Regions from separate parts of the Streptomyces sp. NPDC005566 genome, predicted to be linked through region 1. Evidence: riboswitches for the same ligand, from Rfam matches in the RefSeq annotation. Region 1 holds a riboswitch; each other region holds the start of a gene.
The links. A riboswitch is a leader RNA that binds a small molecule or an ion and turns the genes downstream of it on or off. The one in region 1 is predicted to bind thiamine pyrophosphate.
Positions count from the first base shown of each region.

Region 2: it holds a riboswitch for thiamine pyrophosphate, as region 1 does, so the genes downstream of both, thiC (phosphomethylpyrimidine synthase ThiC) here and thiO (glycine oxidase ThiO) in region 1, are expected to answer to the same signal.
Region 3: it holds a riboswitch for thiamine pyrophosphate, as region 1 does, so the genes downstream of both, ABZS61_RS29905 (thiamine ABC transporter substrate-binding protein) here and thiO (glycine oxidase ThiO) in region 1, are expected to answer to the same signal.

Region 1 covers NZ_JBEXDB010000001.1:9,696-16,600, forward strand. Annotated here, with positions in the region: gene metF (methylenetetrahydrofolate reductase [NAD(P)H]) at 1-862, opposite strand, end outside; gene thiE (thiamine phosphate synthase) at 984-1,634, opposite strand; gene ABZS61_RS00060 (Rv2175c family DNA-binding protein) at 1,769-2,134, opposite strand; gene ABZS61_RS00065 (FAD-dependent oxidoreductase) at 2,202-3,434, opposite strand; gene ABZS61_RS00070 (hypothetical protein) at 3,463-3,804, opposite strand; TPP riboswitch at 3,856-3,968, shown strand; gene thiO (glycine oxidase ThiO) at 3,966-5,183, shown strand; gene thiS (sulfur carrier protein ThiS) at 5,180-5,437, shown strand; gene ABZS61_RS00085 (thiazole synthase) at 5,440-6,234, shown strand; gene pknB (Stk1 family PASTA domain-containing Ser/Thr kinase) at 6,384-6,905, shown strand, end outside.
Region 2 covers NZ_JBEXDB010000013.1:30,038-36,942, reverse strand. Annotated here, with positions in the region: gene ABZS61_RS21065 (hypothetical protein) at 1-813, shown strand, start outside; gene ABZS61_RS21060 (DUF805 domain-containing protein) at 1,035-1,391, opposite strand; gene thiC (phosphomethylpyrimidine synthase ThiC) at 1,718-3,547, opposite strand; TPP riboswitch at 3,540-3,673, opposite strand; gene ABZS61_RS21050 (YibE/F family protein) at 3,745-5,100, shown strand; gene ABZS61_RS21045 (SsgA family sporulation/cell division regulator) at 5,159-5,596, opposite strand; gene ABZS61_RS21040 (helix-turn-helix domain-containing protein) at 5,698-6,468, opposite strand; gene ABZS61_RS21035 (DUF5326 family protein) at 6,758-6,905, opposite strand, start outside.
Region 3 covers NZ_JBEXDB010000023.1:42,161-49,065, forward strand. Annotated here, with positions in the region: gene ABZS61_RS29900 (iron ABC transporter permease) at 1-1,198, opposite strand, end outside; gene ABZS61_RS29905 (thiamine ABC transporter substrate-binding protein) at 1,243-2,340, opposite strand; TPP riboswitch at 2,411-2,517, opposite strand; gene rlmN (23S rRNA (adenine(2503)-C(2))-methyltransferase RlmN) at 2,595-3,701, opposite strand; gene ABZS61_RS29915 (phosphatidate cytidylyltransferase) at 4,244-5,332, opposite strand; gene frr (ribosome recycling factor) at 5,332-5,889, opposite strand; gene pyrH (UMP kinase) at 6,005-6,781, opposite strand.

The sequences.
Region 1 (6,905 bases):
TGTTGAGCGTAATGAAGTGCAGCCCCGGGACACCCTCGGAGAGCAGCTTCGCGCAGAACTCCGTGGCGAACTCGATGCCAATGGAGCGTACAGCGGCGGGATCGTCCTTCGCGGCGAGGATGCGCTCTTTCAGCGAGGAAGGCAGGGACGCGTTGCTGAGCTGCGCGAATCTCTCCAGCTGCCGGACGCTGGTGAGCGGCATCACCTCGGGAATGACGGGGGTGTCGCAACCGGCAGCGACGACGCGGTCACGCATCTGCAGATAGCTCTCCGGCTGGAAGAACATCTGGGTGATCGCATAGTCGGCACCCGCGCGGCACTTGTCCACGAAATGCCTGATGTCGGTGTCCCAGTCGGCCGACCGCGGGTGCATTTCGGGAAAGGCCGCGACGCCGACGCAGAAATCGCCGGACTCCTTGATGAGTCGGACGAGATCCGCCGCGTACCGCACGCCCTGCGGGTGCTCGACCCACTCGGCCATCGGGTCACCCGGCGGGTCTCCGCGCACCGCGAGGATGTTGCGGATGCCTGCGTCGGCGTACTGCCCGACCATGTTGCGCAGCTGGGCGACGGAGTGGTCGACGGCGGTGAGGTGCGCGACGGGGGTGAGCGTGGAGTCGGCGGCGATCTGCTGGGTCGCCCGCACCGTCCCCGCACGCGTCGAACCGCCGGCTCCGTACGTCACGGAGACGAAGCTCGGGCCCACCGCCTCGACCCGCCTCAGGGCGTTCCAGAGGTTCCGTTCGCCCTTCTCGGTCTTGGGCGCCCAGAACTCGAACGAGTACGACGTTTTGCCGGTCGCGAGCAGCTCACGCACGGTGCGAGCGTGATCTGTCCTGGTGGAAGGTGTGCCGAGAGCCATACTGGGAGGTTAACCAGGGCTCGGCGGTACCCCAACCAGACCGGGCCTTTTCGCCCGGATTAATGGGATTGCTGTCCACCCCTCGGACAGCCGCTCCCCCGGAGCGCGAGGCGCGCCCTGCTCAGGCCGTGCGCGCCCTGACGCGCGCGGCGAGTGCCGCGGCCGCCGCAGCGGGATCCGACGCTTCGGTGATCGCCCGCACGACCACGACCCGTCGTGCGCCCGCGTCCAGCACCTCGTCCAGATTGCCCGCGTCGATTCCGCCGATGGCGAACCAGGGGCGCGGCTGGTCGAGTGAGGCGGCGTAGCGGACGAGCCCCAGACCCGGGGCGTGCCGGCCGGGCTTGGTCGGGGTGGGCCAGCAGGGGCCTGTGCAGAAGTAGTCCACGCCCGTTTCGGCGACGGCGGCGTCGACCTCGGACTCGGCGTGGGTGGAGCGGCCGATCACCGCCTCGGCGCCGATGACGGCGCGGGCGGCGGGCACCGGCAGATCGCCCTGCCCGAGGTGCAGCACGTCGGAACCGATGGCGTGGGCGACGTCGGCCCGGTCGTTCACCGCGAGGAGTTTGCCGTGCCGCTTGCAGGCGTCCGCGAACACGGCCAGGTGTTCGAGCTCCTCGGCGGCTTCCATGCCCTTGTCCCTCAACTGCACGATGTCGACGCCGGAGGAGAGCACGGCATCGAGGAACGCGGGAAGGTCGCCCTGCTGTCTGCGGGCGTCCGTGCAGAGGTAGAGCCGGGCGTCGGCCAGCAGCGAGCGAGGCGTGGACATGGTGGATTTCCCCCCGTTGAGTAGGTCGTCGGCCCGGCAGGCCGACGACCCGATGGTCGCCGGCCCGGCGGGTGCCGGTCACGGCAGAGTGCGGGCCGTGCAGCACGGCCCGCACCCCGCGAACGGTCGTCCGGTCAGACGGCGAGCGCCTGGGCCCGGCGCTTCACCTCCGTACCGCGATTCTCACTCAGCGCCTGCGCGGGCGTACCGGGCAGGCTCGGGTCGGGGGTGAAGAGCCACTCCAACATCTCTCCATCGCTGTAGCCGTCGTCCCTCAGGAGCGTCAGGGTCCCTGCGAGTCCCTTGACCACCTTGTTGCCGTCGATGAAGGCGGCAGGTACCTGGAGCGTCCGCCTCTCACCACGTCGTACGGCGATGAGCTGGCCCTCCTTGACCAACTGCCGTACGCGCGTCACCTCGACATCGAGCATTTCCGCGATGTCGGGAAGGTGGAGCCAGTCGGGGACGAGAACATCGATCTTTGCGTCAATCTCGGTCACAGGGACAAGCCTGCCATCCCGGACCGACAGTCGGTAGCCGGGCCGCCCGTAAGGAGGTACCCGGGTCCTACAGTGCCGCTGTCCTCAGCGGTACGGAGGGGTCCGCGGCACGCACCGGATCGACGCGCGCCCCGGCTTCGATGAGCTTGCGGGCCTGGGCGAGGTCGCGCGGCCGGCTGACGGCGATCACCGCCACCAGAACGCCTTCGCGCAGCCAGCAGACCGTCCAGGACGGGTCCGCCGGGTCGCCGCGCCACAGCATGGTGTCGGCTGCTGCGTGGTGACCGGCGTACTGCACGAACCGGCCGAACTGCTCGGACCAGAAGTAGGGCACCGGGTCGTATGTCCGGGGCTGCCCGTCAGCGAGGGCGGCTGCGAGCGTCCGGGGCCCCTGGAGGGCGTTGTCCCAGTGATGGACGAGCAGCCGCTCGCCGTAGCGGGCGGAGGGGAACGAGGCGCAGTCACCCACCGCGTACACGTCGGGCAGGGAGGTGCGCAGCGAACCGTCCGCGGTGATCGAGCCGTCCGGGCCGAGCGCGATGCCGGAGTCTTCCAGCCAGCCGGTGGTGGGGCGGGCGCCGATGCCCACGATCACCGCTCCGGCGGGGATCACCCGGCCGTCCGCCAGGTGGACGGCTCCGGGGTCGACGCGCGCCACCCGGGCGCCGGTGAGGAGTTCGGCTCCGCTGTCGGCGTACCAGCGGGCCATCGGAGCGGCGACGTCGGCGGGCAGGGTGCCCGCGAGGGGGCGTTCGGCGGCTTCGACGACGGTGACCGCGCAGCCCGCGGCACGGGCCGCGGTGGCGAATTCGGCACCGATCCAGCCGGCTCCCACGACCACGACGTCGTGCTGCCGCTCCAGGACGGGCCGCAGCCGTGCGGCATCGTCGACGGTGCGGAGCAGATGGACACCGGGCACACCTTCGGAGCCGGGCAGGACGACGGGCTCGGCCCCGGTGGCGAGGACCAGCACGTCGTACGGGACGGGGCCCTGGGGGGTGTCCAGTTCGTGTGCGGCGGCGCGCAGTCCGCTCACGTCGAGGCCCAGGCGCAGCGTGATGTCCAGCGCCTCGAAGTCGACGTCGAATGCGGAGTCCTCGGCCTTGCCGAGCAGGACCGCCTTCGACAGGGGCGGCCTGTCGTACGGCTGGTGCGGTTCCGCGCCGATCAGGGTGACCTGACCGGCGAAGCCCTGCTCGCGCAGGGCCACGGCGGTCTGCACGCCGGCCATGCCCGCGCCGACGACCACGACCCGGCGCGGCTGCTGTCCCGATTCCCGCTGTTCCGTCTGCTCGCTCACCCGGCCACCCTAGTCACCTGACGTTGCGTCAGGTGGGGAGCTCCTCCACCACGCTCGTCCCGCTGCCCTCCTGGGACTCCCACTCCCACCGCTCGTCCAGTCGCACCCGGCCGTCGGGAAGTTCCGTGACGGTCGAGACGCAGTGGCCGCCGGAGGTCGTTCCGTCCTGCTTCAGCTGCACATAACGGAAGTCCAGGGTGTCTCCCTCCCTGGTGCCCACGAGGTGTCCGCGAACGACGTCACCGCCCGCGTACGCGGCCCAGATCCGTCCCTCCCGCTCCCGGTAGGCGAAGCGTGTGCGGGTGCCGACCTGGCCGGGTGCCTGGTCTGCGACGGGCGACAGGACGAGTCCGTCGAGTGAACGGGCCACGGCGGCTGCTCCCTTACTGGCTGCGGGCGGCGGGGTTTAGGGTGGCCAACGTAAGGCACTCGCGGGAGCCCGGACGCACCGGGCTGAGAGGGAGGCTGGCCGGCCTCCGACCGTACGAACCTGATCCGGGTCATGCCGGCGAAGGGAGGGGCTGGACGCCCATGCGCATCTCCGAGAACGGATCCGACGTCCTTGTCGTCGGGGGCGGCATCATCGGCCTGGTGACCGCGTGGCGGGCGGCCGGGCGCGGCATGTCCGTCGCGGTCGCCGATCCCGATCCGGGCGGCGGGGCGGCCCAGGTCGCGGCCGGAATGCTCGCCGCCGTCACCGAACTCCACTACGGCGAGCAGACGCTGCTCGGCCTCAATGTCGCCTCCGCCGCACGCTATCCGGCGTTCGTGGCCGAACTGGAGGAAGCGAGCGGGCAGGAGACGGGCTTCCGTGCCTGCGGCACGCTGGCGGTCGCACTGGACTCCGACGACCGGGCCCATCTGCGGGAGCTGCACGCCCTGCAGCAGCGTTCGGGGCTGCAGTCGGAGTGGCTGAGCGGCCGCGAGTGCCGCCGGCTGGAGCCGATGCTCGCCCCCGGCGTGCGCGGCGGGCTGCGGGCCGACGGCGACCACCAGGTGGATCCCCGCCGGCTGGCCTCGGCCCTGGTCACCGCGTGCGAGCGGGCCGGTGTGGTCTTCCGCCGGGCCCGGGCGGAGCGGCTCAGTGTGACGGGTGGCCGGGCGGCCGGAGCGGTCCTCACGGACGGTACGGAGCTGAGCGCCGACCAGGTCGTGCTGGCCGCAGGCAGTCTCAGCGGCAGGCTCGCCGGGGTCCCCGAGGAGGTCGTGCCACCGGTCCGCCCGGTCAAGGGGCAGGTGCTGCGGCTGGCCGTGCCGCCCGCGTACGCCCCGTTCCTCAGCCGGACCGTACGGGCCGTGGTCCGCGGCAGTCACGTCTACCTCGTCCCGCGCGCCAACGGCGAGCTGGTCGTGGGCGCGACCAGCGAGGAGATGGGCTGGGACACGACGGTCACCGCGGGCGGGGTCTACGAACTGCTGCGCGACGCCCACGAACTGGTGCCGGGCATCACCGAACTGCCGCTGACCGAGACCCGCGCGGGCCTGCGTCCCGCATCTCCGGACAACGCCCCGCTGCTGGGTCCGACGGCCCTGCCGGGCCTGCACCTCGCCACAGGTCACCACCGCAACGGGGTACTGCTGACGCCCGTCACCGGTGACGTGATGGCCCACGTGCTGACCACCGGCGAACTTCTCGCGGAGGCCCGCCCCTTCGCGCCGAGCCGCTTCGCGCCCTCCGGCCGGGGCCCCGCCTCACCGAACACCTCCCCCGGAGCCCTCACTTCAGCACCTCAGGAGCAGCCCGCATGACAGAGCCCCTGCCCACCACCGTTTCTGCACCTGCGTCGTCCGCGTCCGCGTCCGTCTCCGTCTCCGTGAACGGGGAGCACCGCAGCGTCCCGGCCGGTACCGCCCTGGACACCCTGGTCGCGACCCTGACCACGGCGCACTCCGGTGTCGCCGCCGCGGTCAACGAGGCCGTCGTGCCGCGCAGCCAGTGGCCCGTCACCGCCCTCGGCGAGGGTGACCGCGTCGAGGTCCTCACCGCGGTCCAGGGAGGCTGACCATGTCGGACGATCTCTTCACGCTCGGCTCCACCACCTTCTCGTCCCGGCTGATCATGGGAACGGGCGGTGCGCCCAGCCTCGAGGTGCTGGAGCGCTCCCTGATCGCCGCGGGAACCGAGCTGACCACCGTCGCGATGCGCCGGCTCGACCCGACCGTTCAGGGCTCGGTGCTCTCCGTCCTGGAGCGGCTCTCCATCCGCGTCCTGCCGAACACCGCCGGCTGTTTCACCGCGGGCGAGGCCGTGCTGACCGCCCGGCTGGCCAGGGAGGCGCTCGGCACCGACTGGATCAAGCTGGAGGTCGTGGCCGACGAGCGGACTCTGCTGCCCGATCCGATCGAGCTGCTCGACGCCGCCGAGACCCTCGCGGACGAGGGCTTCACCGTCCTTCCGTACACCAATGACGACCCGGTCCTCGCCCGGAAACTCCAGGACGTGGGGTGTGCGGCGATCATGCCGCTCGGCTCCCCCATCGGCTCCGGGCTCGGCATCCGCAACCCGCACAACTTCCAGCTGATCATCGAGCAGGCCGCGGTTCCGGTGATCCTCGACGCGGGGGCGGGGACCGCTTCGGACGCCGCGCTGGCGATGGAGCTGGGGTGCGCCGCTGTGATGCTCGCCTCAGCGGTGACCCGGGCGCAGGAGCCGGAGCTGATGGCGGCGGCGATGCGGCACGCGGTGGACGGCGGGCGCCTGGCGTACCGGGCCGGCCGGATCCCGAGGCGGCATTTCGCCGAGGCGTCCTCGCCCGCCGGGGGCCGGGCGGTGCTGGATCCGGAGCGCCCGGCCTTCTGACACGGCCGCCCGACCGGCTCGCACGGCTGCTCCACCGGCCGCTCCCAGGTCACAACACGTACATGCCCCTGTCACGGCTCGGCTTCAGAACGGTCCCCGGGCTGCCCCGGCCCGTCCGTCGTGTCCGTGGCGACTCGTAGACTCGACCCGTGGATACGACCCTCCAGGACCCCCTCGTCGGGCAGCTGCTCGACGGCCGCTACCGCATCGATGCGCGCATCGCCGTCGGCGGTATGGCCACGGTCTACCGGGCCGTGGACACCCGTCTCGACCGGGTGCTCGCCCTCAAGGTGATGCATCCGGCCCTGGCGACCGACGCCGCGTTCGTCGAGCGCTTCATCCGTGAGGCCAAGTCCGTGGCCCGGCTGGCGCACCCCAATGTGGTGGCCGTCTTCGACCAGGGCGCCCAGGGCGCGTACGTGTACCTGGCGATGGAGTACGTCGCGGGGTGCACCCTGCGCGATGTCCTGCGCGAGCGTGGCGCCCTGCAGCCGCGGGCCGCACTGGACATCCTGGAGCCGGTCCTCGCCGCGCTCGGCGCCGCGCACCGGGCGGGCTTCGTCCACCGCGACATGAAGCCGGAGAACGTCCTGATAGGGGACGACGGCCGGGTGAAGGTCGCCGACTTCGGTCTCGTACGGGCGGTGGGCACCGTCACGGACACCACCGGC
Region 2 (6,905 bases), on a different contig from region 1:
AGCGCTCCGCACCTGCTGGCCGAGGACCGACCCGAGTACGAGCGGATCCTTGCCGACTCTCTGCGCCATGCTCACGAACGCCCGGATCTGGACGGTGTGGGGGACCGGCTCAACGCGGAACAACTGCGGACGATGGCGCTGAACGCCACCGCTCTGATCACCGCAGCCGCCGCCACCGAGTACGAGCACTACGTGAAGGTCCGCGGCGAACTCCGCGGACCGGCCGATGCGTCGGCCCCCGGGACCGCCCTCGGATCGGCCCCGGACGAACCGGACGGGCCGGGGGCGGGAACCCTTGCCGTCATCGCCGCACTGGCCCCCGTTCTCGCCGGCTCCGCCGCCCTCATATTCCTGCTGGTCGGCTATCTCCTGAAGGCGGTCAGCCCGGCCTTGGCGTTCGGCGGCACCCTGGTCGCCGCCGGCTGGTTCTTCGCGGCGGTCGCCGCCGCGGCCATCCTCGTCGCCGCGGTCGGACTCCTCATCACCGCGCTGCGGAACGGGGCCACCGCACTGCCGGCCATGGACGACGAGCAGGAGTTGCCCGAGGATGTGGCACGCGCCCGGGAGGCATGGCGCCACGCACTGCTGGAGCGCGGCATCCTGCCCTTCCTGCGGGACGCCCTCGCCGACCCGACCGCGGGGCCGGCCTCACGGACCCCGCACCGCTCGGCGAACCGCATCCCGAAGATCGGCTACAGCAGACCGGACTTCTCCGGCCCGCAGGACGGCCCCTCGGCGGGACCGCGTCCGTCCTTCACCAGCCCGGACTTCACCAGTCCGGACTTCGGCGGCCCCGAACACCAGCCGGAGTGATCCGGCCCCGGGTCCGTGCGTCGGAGTGAGCCTGCCGGATTCCCGTGCGTCGGACTGATCCGGCCCGATTCCCGTACGCCGGAGTGATCCTGCCGACTCCGTACCTGAGAGGCCGGTGCCGCGTTCCCGTACAGCAGAGGCCGGGTGCAGCTTTCTGCACCCGGCCTCTGCTCTGTTCAGTGTGCGGTGGTGCTCCGATCCGGTCGGAGCACCTGCCGGACTCAGACTGCCTGGGGAGCCAGCTTGGGGTTCGCGCCGTACTCGTTGGCCTCGTGCGTGCCCTCGGAGCACATGAAGACGAGCAGGATGATGCCGCCCACGAGCGGGACGAACGAGATCAGGAACCACCAGCCCGAACGGCCCGTGTCGTGCAGCCGGCGGACGACGACGGCGAGCGAGGGGATGATCACAGCGAGGATGTAGATGATGTACGGGATCTGCGTGTCGATGGCAGCGCCGATACCGAGCAGGACGCCGGCGATGATGACGTTGAACAGCGCGAACATCCAGTACTCCTTGCGGCGCGCACGACCGCTGAAGCCCGCGTAGTTCTTGAGTACGTTCAGGTACCAGCTCACTGTGTTTCCCTCCCCTGGCGCCCCCCGTCGGGGCGCACATTTTTTCGGCCAAGCACAGCGGAAGGTAAGGCACAGATAAGGAAATGGTCAAGCCAGGGTGAGCCCCTGCCGAAATGTACATAGACCTGCCACGTTTCCGTGTCCCTACCGTCGCCGAACTGCCTCTGCAACCAGGCGATCAGAGGACTCATCACGTGAAACCAGCCATTGCTCATACTCTTCGGGTTCAATACAGACAATCTGATGAACCGCCAGGAAGCGCCGCCCCGGGCACGTAACACCCAGGACAGCGCCGCCACTTCCTGCACTTTCGCCCGGTGTCAGTGTCAGTCCGCCAGCGGCAGGTACACCCTGTTGCCGCTCGCGGCGAACTCCTTCGACTTCTCCAGCATCCCCGCCTCGATCTCCTCCTCCGAGGCGGAGGGGAGCAGGTCGGGGGCGAACTGCTCCGTGATGCTCCTGCTGATCTTCATCGAACAGAACTTCGGACCGCACATCGAGCAGAAGTGCGCCGTCTTGGCCGGCTCGGCCGGCAGCGTCTCGTCGTGGAACTCCCGCGCCGTGTCCGGGTCGAGCGCCAGGTTGAACTGGTCCTCCCAGCGGAATTCGAACCGGGCATCCGACAGCGCGTCGTCCCATTCCTGCGCCCCGGGGTGACCCTTGGCAAGATCCGCAGCATGCGCTGCGATCTTGTAGGTGATGACGCCGGTCTTCACGTCGTCCCTGTTCGGCAGCCCCAGGTGCTCCTTGGGCGTGACGTAGCAGAGCATCGCCGTCCCCCACCAGGCGATCATCGCCGCACCGATGCCCGAGGTGATGTGGTCGTACGCCGGGGCGACATCGGTGGTCAGCGGGCCGAGCGTGTAGAACGGCGCCTCCTCGCAGATCTCCTGCTGGAGGTCGATGTTCTCCTTGATCTTGTGCATCGGGACATGGCCCGGGCCCTCGATCATCGTCTGGACGCCGAACCGCTTCGCGACGGAGTTCAGTTCACCGAGCGTGCGCAGTTCGGCGAACTGCGCCTCGTCGTTGGCGTCGGCGATGGAGCCGGGGCGCAGTCCGTCACCGAGTGAGTAGGTCACGTCGTAGGCCGCGAGGATCTCGCAGAGCTCCTCGAAGTGCTCGTAGAGGAACGACTCCTTGTGGTGCGCGAGGCACCAGGCCGCCATGATCGAGCCGCCGCGGGAGACGATGCCGGTCTTGCGGCGGGCGGTCAGCGGGACGTACGGGAGCCGGACCCCGGCGTGCACCGTCATGTAGTCGACGCCCTGTTCGGCCTGCTCGATGACGGTGTCCTTGTAGATCTCCCAGGTCAGCTCCTCGGCCCGGCCGTCCACCTTCTCCAGTGCCTGGTAGAGCGGGACGGTACCGATCGGCACGGGGGAGTTGCGCAGCACCCACTCGCGCGTGGTGTGGATGTTGCGACCGGTGGACAGGTCCATGACCGTGTCGGCACCCCACTTGGTCGCCCAGGTCATCTTGTCCACCTCCTCCTCGATGGAGGAAGTGACCGCGGAGTTGCCGATGTTGGCGTTGACCTTCACCAGGAATCGCTTGCCGATGATCATCGGCTCGATCTCCGGGTGGTTGACGTTGGCCGGCAGCACGGCCCGCCCCGCCGCGATCTCCTCGCGCACCACCTCGGGCTCCACGTTCTCCCGGATCGCGACGTACTCCATCTCCGGAGTGATCTCGCCGCGGCGGGCGTACGCGAGCTGTGTGACCGGCTGCCCGTCGCGGCTGCGGCGGGGCTGACGGGGACGGCCCGGGAAGACCGCGTCGAGGTTGCGCAGCCCGCCGCGCGGCGATGTGTGCTTGAGCCCGTCGTCCTCGGGGCGTGCGGGGCGGCCCGCGTACTCCTCGGTGTCGCCGCGGGCGATGATCCAGTTCTCCCGCAGGGGCGCGAGCCCACGGCGGACATCGGTCTCGGTGGCGGGATCGGTGTACGGCCCCGACGTGTCGTAGAGCGTCACGTCCTTGCCGTTGGTGAGGTGCACCTGACGGACCGGCACCCGGAGGTCCGGGCGCGAGCCCTGGACGTACCCCTTGTGCCAGCCGATGGACTTCCCGGCCTCGCTGTTCGCCACATCCTGCGCATTCTGGGTGTTCTGCGCATTCTGCTTCGAGGCAGGCGTGCGTGCGTCCGCTGTGGTCATGAGACCTACTCCCTACGCCGGCATTACCCGGTAACAGGTTCGGCGGTCGGCGCAGCGTGTCCCGTACGGATATACGGAGGTCAGCGCCCTCTCAGCCCGGTGCTCCGAGCTCCCGCGTGTGCAAAGGTGCCTCCACGCTAGCCTCCCTCCTGGCGTGCTGGCCAGAGGGCCTCTCCCGTTCTTGGGATGATCGCCGGGTGACGTCCTCCCCGAGCGCCCCCGAACCGCACGACCCCCGGTCCGGCAGCACGCAGAGCCATGCCCCGGGCCACACCCACAGCCACGGCCCCGCCGCGCCCGTGTCCAAGCATCTGCGCAAGGTCATCGCCGCCGTGCTGATCCCGTTCGCCGCCGCGGTCCTGGTCGGTCTCGTGGCCTTCTGGCCGGGCGGCGCGCCCTCCCACGAGCGCACGGGTGTCGGTTTCGACCGGCAGACCCAGCAGGGCAAGGTGGTGGAGATCGCCAGGGTGGACTGCGCGGACGTGAACGCCTCGCAGGTGCCGCCGACCGGCGACACCTCGACACCCTCGGGGCGTGAGGCGGTCGACGAGCAGACGGGGCTGTGCAAGAAGGCAACGGTCGAGGTGACGAGCGGCAAGGACAAGGGCCGTACGTTCGTCGAGGTCATCCAGCCCGACTCGACCAGGCAACTGAGGGACGGCCAAGGGGTGGTTGTGGCGTACGCGCCCGACGCGCCCCGTGATCTCCAGTACTCGGTGACCGACGTGGACCGCGCCTTCCCGATGGCCCTGCTGGCGGGGATCTTCGCCCTCGCGGTCATCGTGGTGGGCAGACTGCGCGGACTGATGGCGCTGATCGCGCTCGCGGTCTCGTTCGCCGTGCTGACGCTGTTCATCCTCCCGGCGATCCTGCAGGGTTCGAACCCGCTGGTGGTCGCGGTGATCGGGGCCAGCGCCATCATGCTGATCGCCCTGTACATGTGCCACGGGCTGACCGCGCGCACCTCCGTGGCCGTCATCGGCACACTCATCTCGCTGCTGCTGATCGGACTGCTGGGCTCGCTCTTCATCGGATGGGCGAGTCTGAGCGGCAACACCGATGACAACACCGGCCTGATCCACGGGCTGTTCCCGGACATCGACATGAGCGGCCTGCTACTGGCCGGTGTGATCATCGGTTCGCTCGGTGTGCTCGACGACGTGACCGTCACCCAGACGTCGGCGGTCTGGGAGCTGCACCAGGCAGATCCGACGATGGGCGTACGCCGGCTCTACCGGGCAGGCATCAGGATCGGGCGCGACCACATCGCCTCGGTCGTCAACACTCTGGTACTCGCTTACGCGGGCGCCGCGCTACCCCTGCTGCTGCTCTTCTCGATCGCCCAGAGCAGCGTGGGAACCGTGGCCACCAGCGAACTGGTCGCGATGGAGATCGTCCGGACCCTGGTCGGATCGATCGGGCTGGTCGCCTCGGTGCCGGTGACGACGGTGCTCGCGGCCCTGGTGGTCTCCGCGGACCGCACGGGGCTCGGCGCGGAAGCCGGAGCCCCTGCCCCCGTACGGACCGGAAGGGGCCGACGCCGCAAGGCGTGAGCGCGAGCGCCGGGCGTACGGGGAACCGGTGGTGCCTGTTCAGCGGGGTGGTCCCTGGTCAGCCGGCGTTCTGTTCCTTGGCGAGGATGCGGCCCAGCGCCTCTTCCAGATTCCCGTCGAAGTCACCGAGCGTGTGCTCCTGTCCCAGTGGCACCAGCTTGTCCGTCCGGTCGAGAAATGCCACAAGAGGCGCCGTGCCGGCGCGGAAGAGCGCACGATCCGTGCCTACCTGGAGCCGGATGTGTACGTCCGAGAGCCCTTCGGGCTCGGTCGGGCCGATGTGCACATCGCCGTCGCCGCTCGGATTGTTGAGACCGTCGAGCAGCAGCTCACGGCCGAAGGCCCAGGTGACGGGGGCGTCTCCTGGCAGGTGGAAGGTCATCCGGATCGCGTACGGATCGCCCACTTCGTACCGGAGCTCCACCGGAATACGGAACGAAAGCTCCTCGGAGACGAGGAAGCTCATCATGACCTCTGCTTGAACCGACTCGCGCATCGTTCAACCCCGCAGTAGATGAATCTGGCCAGGAATGATCCCCCATGGCCCTATTGACGCCATCGTGGTGCACGCGATAGCAGATCACAAGGAGTGATTTTTCAGATACTGATAGAGAACACGAACGAGCGCAAGAGGCTGGTCACTTCACAGCGTAGTTGTTCGACTGCGGGGAGCAACCGTTCCTCTTGGTCCAGGGGTAGCGAAATGGCCATGGCCGCCACGGCAGTTCCCACAGTGATCGGGATGGCCGCGCAGACCGTTCCCAACGCGTATTCCTGTCGTTCGACGACAGGTTCCATGCGGTTCATCGATCTCATCCGGTCGAGAAATGCCGGACGATCTCTGACGGAGTAGCGCGTGAGTGGTTGCACTGGGTGACGATCCAGGTGATCCTCGCGCGCCCTCTCGTCGAGCTGGCCCAACAGACACTGACCAAGAGCATGCGCATGGCCGGTCTCACGGAAGGCGGCCCACTCCTCGACGGCGGGAAAGTCGGGCGTATCAGCCACCGCGACGAGGTCGATCTCCCCGTCGCGGTAGACAGCGCAGTACACGGGTGCGCCGATGACATCGGCCCAGTGCGCGAGTGATTCGATGATCACACCGCGACGCGGTGCGGGCGCCCGACCTCCGACGAGGCGCTCGGCAGCGGCACCGAACAGGAAGACGCCGTTCTCCCTGCGGAGGTAGCCCTCATGGGTCAGGGTTCGCAACAGGTGATAGGCAGTAGGAAGGGGAAGCCCCGCTTCCCGTGCGAGCTGCTTCGCCGGCGCCCCTTCCCGATGGGTGCCCACAGCCTCCAGCAGTCTCAACGCCCGCTGAACCGAACCGATCAACGTCGGGACAGCGGTGCTCGATGCCGTGGTCAAAGGTCACCCCCAGGCATGGTGACGGGCGTTCAGCCCTCCCGCGGAGGCCGCCCCCACGGGCCCGCCGCGAGCCGAGGGTCCGGAGACCGGGCGGTCGCACAAACCACTGGTCAGGACGGTGACGGGCAGTCATTTCCCAGCCTACGGCAGCAGTCTGCCACTGTATCGGCACCGTCCGTCACGAGTGAGGTTTCATCCTGGACTTAGCTCAGCTGGGCTAATCGCCGTATCTGCGGCCCGGCTCCCGTTCCTCACGCGCCCGCTGCCCGGCACCGTCCCGCGTTGCTGCCTACCAGTCGCTGCGGGAGGAAGACGCCAAGAACTTCCGCACGACGAAGATCAGACCGCCCACCAGGACGACGAAGACCAGCGCCTTGAACAGCAGACCGATCACGAAGCCGACCACGCTGGCGATGAGGCCACCGAACACGACGATC
Region 3 (6,905 bases), on a different contig from region 1:
GCAGGTCCAGGGGCGGCTCGTCGAGCGTGATCAGGAAGCCGAAGCCCACGGTGACGGCCGACACCCCGAGAGGCAGCATCAGCAGCGCGTCGAAGCCGCGCACCAGCGGTCCCGCCCGCCTCGTCAGGGCGGCCGCGGCGAGGCCGCCGATCACCAGGGCGATGAGGGTCGCGACCAGCGCGTACTGCAGCGAGTTCCCGATGGCTTCCAGCGGCGGCACCAGGAACGTGGAACCGTTCGCGTCGGCGGACTGCAGTGCTCGGTAGAAGCCGAACCCGTAGCCGCCGGACGTGTCCAGGGAGCGTTCCACCAGCACACCGAGGGGCACGACGATGAGCAGCGCGATGGTCAGCAGGACGCCGCCGAGCAGGGCCCGCTGCCCGGCCCCGCGCGGCCGGCGGGAGGTCTGCGCCGGGTCGACGAGCTTCAGCGCGGTCTCCCTGCGCCGTACGGTCCACGCGTGCACGGCGAGGATCCCGCCGACCGCGGCGAACTGCACCAGGGTCAGCACGGCGGCCGTCGGCAGATCGAGCAGCTGGGCGGTCTGCCGGTAGATCTCCACCTCCAGCGTGGAGTAGGCCGGGCCGCCGAGGATCTGGACGACTCCGAAGGAGGTGAACGTGAAGAGGAAGACCATCAGGGCGGCGGCCCCCACGGCCGGTGCCAGCGCGGGCAGGGTCACCCGCCGCCACGCCGCGAGGCGTCCCGCGCCGAGCACCCGGGCGGCCTCCTCCTGACGGGGATCGAGCTGCGACCACAGGCCGCCGACGGTCCGCACGACGACCGCGTAGTTGAAGAAGACGTGGGCGAGGAGGATCGCCCAGACCGTGGTGTCGAGCCGGACGCCCCACAGCTCGTCGAGGAATCCGCCCCGCCCCAGCAGTGCCAGGAACGCCGTACCCACGACGACCGTCGGCAGGACGAACGGCACGGTCACGACCGCACGCAGCAGTTGCTTGCAGGGAAAGTCGAACCGGGCGAAGACATAGGCGCCCGGCAGCGCGATCAGCAGTGTGAGCACGGTCGAGGCGAGTGCCTGCCAGGTGGTGAACCAGAGGACGTCGGCGATGTCCGGCCGGCTCAGCACCTCGCCGATCCGTCCGAACTGCCAGACGCCGTCCGCCTTCAGCCCCCGGCCGACGATCGCGACGACGGGGTAGGCGAAGAACAGCGCGAAGAACGCGACGGGCACGACCATCAGGCCGAGCCGCGCCGCGTTCCCCCCGCGTGGGGGACGCGCGGCTACTTCACGACGAGCGAGGACCACGACTGGACCCACTGCTCACGGTTCTTGGCGATCTTCTCCGGGGTCACGGTCGCCGGCTTGTCGACGGTCGCACCGAACTTCGTGAAGAGCTCCGGCAGCTCGGCGTCCTTCGCGACCGGGTTCACGAACATGTTGAGCGGCATGTCCTCCTGGAACTGCTTGCTGATCAGGAAGTCCAGCAGTGCCTTGCCGCCCGCCTCGTTCTTCGCACCGTCCAGCAGGCCGGCGAACTCGATCTGGCGGAAGCAGGTTCCGGTGGCGACCCCGGTCGGTGCCTCGGTGGGCTGCGGCTCCGCGTACAGCACCTCGACGGGCGGGCTGGAGGCGTACGAGACGACGAGCGGCCGGTCGGCCTTGGTCTTCTTGCCGCCCGCCGAGCCGGAGAACTCCTCGTTGTACGCCTGCTCCCAGCCGTCGACGACCTTGACGCCGTTGCTCTTCAGCTTCTTCCAGTAGTCCTGGTAGCCGTCCTCGCCGTAGGTGGCGACGGTGCCGAGGAGGAAGCCGAGGCCGGGCGAGGAGGTCGCGGCGTTCTCGGTGACGAGGAGGTTCTTGTACGCGGGCTTCAGCAGGTCGTCGAACGACTGCGGCGGCGCGAGCTTCTTGTCGGCGAAGTACTTCTTGTCGTAGTTGATGCAGATGTCGCCGGTGTCGACGGGCGTGACCCGGTGCTTGTCCGCGTCGAGCTGCGTGTCGGCCGCGACGCGGTCGAGCCCCTTCGCCTCGTACGGCGTGAACAGTTTGTTGTCCAGGGCGCGCGAGAGCAGCGTGTTGTCGACGCCGAAGAACACATCGCCGCGGGGGGATCCCTTGGTCAGGATCTCCTGGTTGAGCGCGGCACCGGCGTCACCGCTCTTCAGCACCTTGACCGTGTAGCCGGTCTCCTCGGTGAACGCCTTGAGGACCGCGTCGGAGGCGTTGAAGGAGTCGTGGCTGACGAGGGTCACGGTCTTGGAAGCCTTGGAGTTCCCGGAACCCGAGGCGTCGTCGTCGGATCCGCCGCAGCCCGCGAGCACGGTGACGCCGAGCGCGGCGGCGAGCGCCGTCGCGGCATACTTCGTGGTGGTGTTCATGTGATTCCTCCTGGAAGTGACCAGGAAGAGACGCGGCCCCGCCCGCCGGCGAGCGGGCAGGGCGCAACAGCTTGAGTAAGGTCCGAACTTCCTACCCGGAATGACCCGGGCGAGGTTCAGAGGGTCTGCGGCTCGGTGCCGCACTCTCAGCGCTGTGGCGCTCCCCTGTCGGAATATGAAGTTGATTTCCGGGCCAGGCTACACCGGCCGGATCACGCCGTTCCGGCCGGATGGCACCCGTCACCGGAACCGCATCAGCGCTCGGAGGCCGCCAGCTGGCCGCAGGCCCCGTCGATCTCCTGACCGCGGGTGTCACGGACCGTGACGGGCACACCGTGAGCGGCGATCGCGTCGACGAACGCCTTCTCGTCCTCGGGCCGCGAGGCGGTCCACTTCGAGCCGGGCGTCGGGTTCAGCGGGATGAGGTTGACGTGCACGCGCTTGCCCTTGAGCAGCCGGCCGAGCCGGTCGCCCCGCCATGCCTGGTCGTTGATGTCGCGGATCAGGGCGTACTCGATGGAGATGCGGCGGCCGGACTTCTCGGCGTACTCCCAGGCCGCGTCCAGTACCTCCCGGACCTTCCAGCGCGTGTTCACGGGAACGAGGGTGTCGCGCAGCTCGTCGTCCGGGGCGTGGAGCGAGACGGCGAGACGGCACTTGAAGCCCTCGTCGGCGAAGCGCAGCATGGCCGGCACCAGGCCCACCGTGGACACGGTGATCCCACGCTGCGAGAGGCCGAGCCCGTCCGGCTCGGGGTCGGTCAGCCTCCGGATCGCCCCGACGACACGCTTGTAGTTGGCCAGGGGCTCGCCCATGCCCATGAAGACGATGTTGGAGAGCCGCGCGGGCCCGCCCGGAACCTCACCGTCGCGCAGCGCCCGCATTCCGTCCACGATCTGGTGCACGATCTCGGCCGTCGAGAGATTCCGGTCGAGGCCTGCCTGCCCGGTCGCGCAGAACGGGCAGTTCATCCCGCATCCGGCCTGCGAGGAGATGCACATCGTCACCCGGTCCGGGTACCGCATGAGGACGGACTCGACGAGCGTCCCGTCGTGCAGCTTCCAGAGCGTCTTGCGGGTGGTGTCGTCGTCGCAGCTGATGTGGCGCATCACGGACATCAGGTCGGGGAACAGCGCCTCGGCGAGCTTCTCCCGCGAACCGGCCGGGATGTTGCTCCACTCGGCCGGGTCGTGCGCGTACCGCGCGAAGTAGTGCTGCGACAGCTGCTTGGCGCGGAAGGGCTTCTCGCCGGTCGCGGCGACTGCTTCCTTGCGCTCGTCGGGGGTGAGGTCGGCGAGGTGCCGCGGCGGCTGCTTGGCTCCGCGGGGCGCGACAAACTGGAGTTCTCCGGGCTTAGGCATGGTTCCTCCAGTGTCGCAGACACGCCGTGGTCCCAGAGGTCGTCGTCCGGCGGGCAGCGTGGGGCACGACGTCGTCCGGTCGCTGTCGGCCGATGTCGGCGGCCCTGTGACGGCCGCGGGCGGCTCCGGCCGGGTGCCCGACCGTGACCGATCGCACGGAAGGACGTACGCGCGACGGGCGACCAGCTCCACCGTAAATCGAACGCACATGTGAATTTCACGTCCAGCGCTCGACTTCGCCACCTTGAATGCAAGATACACGCATTATGGGCGACCACGGAGACGAAAGTGGATCTCACTCCCCACAGCGGCGAGCAGGCGGCATGGGCTGTTACCACGCGGGCCACCTCGACGGGAACGGCTCTGACCCGGCAACCCCGCACCTACAACGGCCGGTCCTTCTGCCTTGCCGATGCGGGACACCGACCGCAGCGTTGCCGAGGCGAAGGTCCGGGGCCGGTACGAGTGAGGGCCCGCCGCCCTGTGGGCAACGGACCCTCACTCGTAGAACTGCAGGTCACACGGTACGTGAACGCATCGGCTCAGCCGGATCCGACGAACAGCACCAGCAGCAGCCACACCACCGGCGCGGTCGGCAGCAGGGAGTCGAGCCGGTCCATGATGCCGCCGTGGCCCGGCAGCAGCGTGCCCATGTCCTTGATCCCGAGATCCCGCTTGATCATGGACTCGCCCAGGTCGCCCAGGGTGGCGCTGGCGGCGACCGCGAGACCGAGCAGAAGCCCCTGCCACCACCTGCCGTCGTCGATCAGGAACTCCATGCACAGCGCACCCGCGACCATCGCGAACCCGATCGCCCCGAACAGGCCCTCGCGGGTCTTCCCGGGACTGATGCGCGGTGCCAGCTTGTGGGTGCCGAAGCGCCAGCCGACGGCGTACGCACCGGTGTCGGCGACCACGGTGAGCAGCAGGAAGGTCAGCACGCGCCACGGACCGTCGTCCGCGGTGAGCATCATCGCGACGAACGTCGCCAGGAACGGCACGTAGAAGACGGCGAAGACGCCGGCCGTGACGTCCTTGAGGTAGCCCTCCGGCGGCTCGGTCATCCGCCAGACGAGCACCGCGAGCGCGGTGAGCGCCATGGCCACCCAGGCGCCCTCCGCGTCCCGCACGTACCCGGCGACGACCATGGCGGCGCCGCCGACGGCGAGCGGCACGAGGGGGGCGTTGATCCCCTTGCGCTCCTTGAGGCGCGAGGTGAGCTCCCAGAGCCCGACCACCACCGCCAGCACGACCACACCGACGAAGACTGCCTTCACGATGAAGAGCGAACCGGCGACGAGCACGCCGAGCCCGAGGCCGACCCCTATCGCGGCGCGCAGATCACGACCTGCCCGCTTCTTCTGCGGTGGGGACGACGGCAACGCGGTGGACATGGGCTCCTGCTGCTTCTCGTCACGGAACAGGGGACCGCTGACGTGCGCGGCTTCCCCGTCCCGGTCGTCGCGGTCGTCTGCGTCTCTACCTGCGTCGGGAACGTCCGGCACGATGGGCATGGGCCGAGTCTGCTGGGCGCCGTGCACATCGTGGGCAGGACCCGCCGGAGCGGCCCCCATCTCGGGCGCACCCCAGTAGCCGGCTCCCTGCGGGGCGCCCCAGGAAGAGTCGTTCATCAGACTTCGAGCAGCTCGGCTTCCTTGTGCTTGAGCAGCTCGTCCACCTGTGCGACGTACTTCGCGGTGGTGTCGTCGAGCTCCTTCTCCGCACGGCGGACCTCGTCCTCGCCGGACTCCTTGTCCTTGACGAGCTTGTCGAGCGACTCCTTGGCCTTGCGGCGGATGGAGCGGATCGAGATCTTGGAGTCCTCGGCCTTGGTCTTGGCGACCTTGATGTACTCCTTGCGGCGGTCCTGCGTGAGCTCGGGGAACGTCACACGGATGATGTTGCCGTCGTTGCTCGGGTTGACGCCGAGGTCGGAGTCACGGATCGCCTGCTCGATGTTGCGCAGCGCGGTCTTGTCGAACGGAGTCACCACTGCCATGCGCGGCTCGGGGACCGAGAACGAGGCCAGCTGGTTGATCGGGGTCAGCGCGCCGTAGTAGTCGGCGACGATCTTGTTGAACATCGCCGGGTGCGCACGGCCGGTACGGATCGCGGCAAAGTCCTCTTTGGCGACCACGACGGCCTTCTCCATCTTCTCCTCGGCCTCGAGGAGGATTTCTTCGATCACCACGTGCTCCTGCGTGTCTTGAGTGGGCCCGGCATCGTCGGGCCCTGCGGATCCTGCGTCGCGTCCTCACCTGCACGGTGTCCGACCGGCAGGCCGTTGTCCATCCTTTGGGCCGTCAGGCCCGGGTGCTCTCGTCACTCACGAGCGTGCCGATCTTCTCACCCTTGACCGCGCGGGCGATATTGCCCTCCGCGGTCAGCTCGAAGACGAGGATCGGGAGCTGATTGTCACGGCAGAGCGTGATGGCGGTGGCGTCGGCGACCTTGAGGTCACGGGCGAGCACCTCGCTGTACTCCAGCGCGTCGAACTTCACCGCACCGGGGTTGTTCTTCGGGTCGGAGTCGTAGACCCCGTCCACCCCGTTCTTGCCCATCAGGAGCGCTTCCGCCTCGATCTCGAGGGCGCGCTGGGCCGCGGTGGTGTCGGTGGAGAAGTACGGCATGCCCATGCCCGCGCCGAAGATGACGACGCGTCCCTTCTCCAGGTGCCGTACGGCACGGAGCGGGATGTACGGCTCCGCGACCTGACCCATGGTGATGGCGGTCTGGACGCGTGAGTCGATGCCTTCCTTCTCCAGGAAGTCCTGCAGCGCCAGGCAGTTCATGACCGTCCCGAGCATGCCCATGTAGTCGGACCGTGCCCGGTCCATGCCGCGCTGCTGGAGTTCGGCGCCGCGGAAGAAGTTGCCACCGCCGATGACGACCGCGATCTCCGCGCCGTCCCGTACGACCGCGGCGATCTCGCGGGCGATGGTGTGCACGACATCGGGGTCGACGCCGAGACCCCCGCCACCGGCGAACGCCTCGCCGGACAGCTTCAGCATGAAGCGACCGGAAATCTTGCCGTCGTCGCCCTTATGGTCACCCTGGGAGGCGTCTGCGCCCTTGTTCATGGAGATTCTCCTCGTGCACATACGAAGAAGGCCATTGCCGGTGGGTCTGGTGTCCCTCAGCGGCAATGGCCTCCTCGTCAGTTCTGCGGTCGTCCGGCATGAGTGCGGCCAGCGACTGCACCAG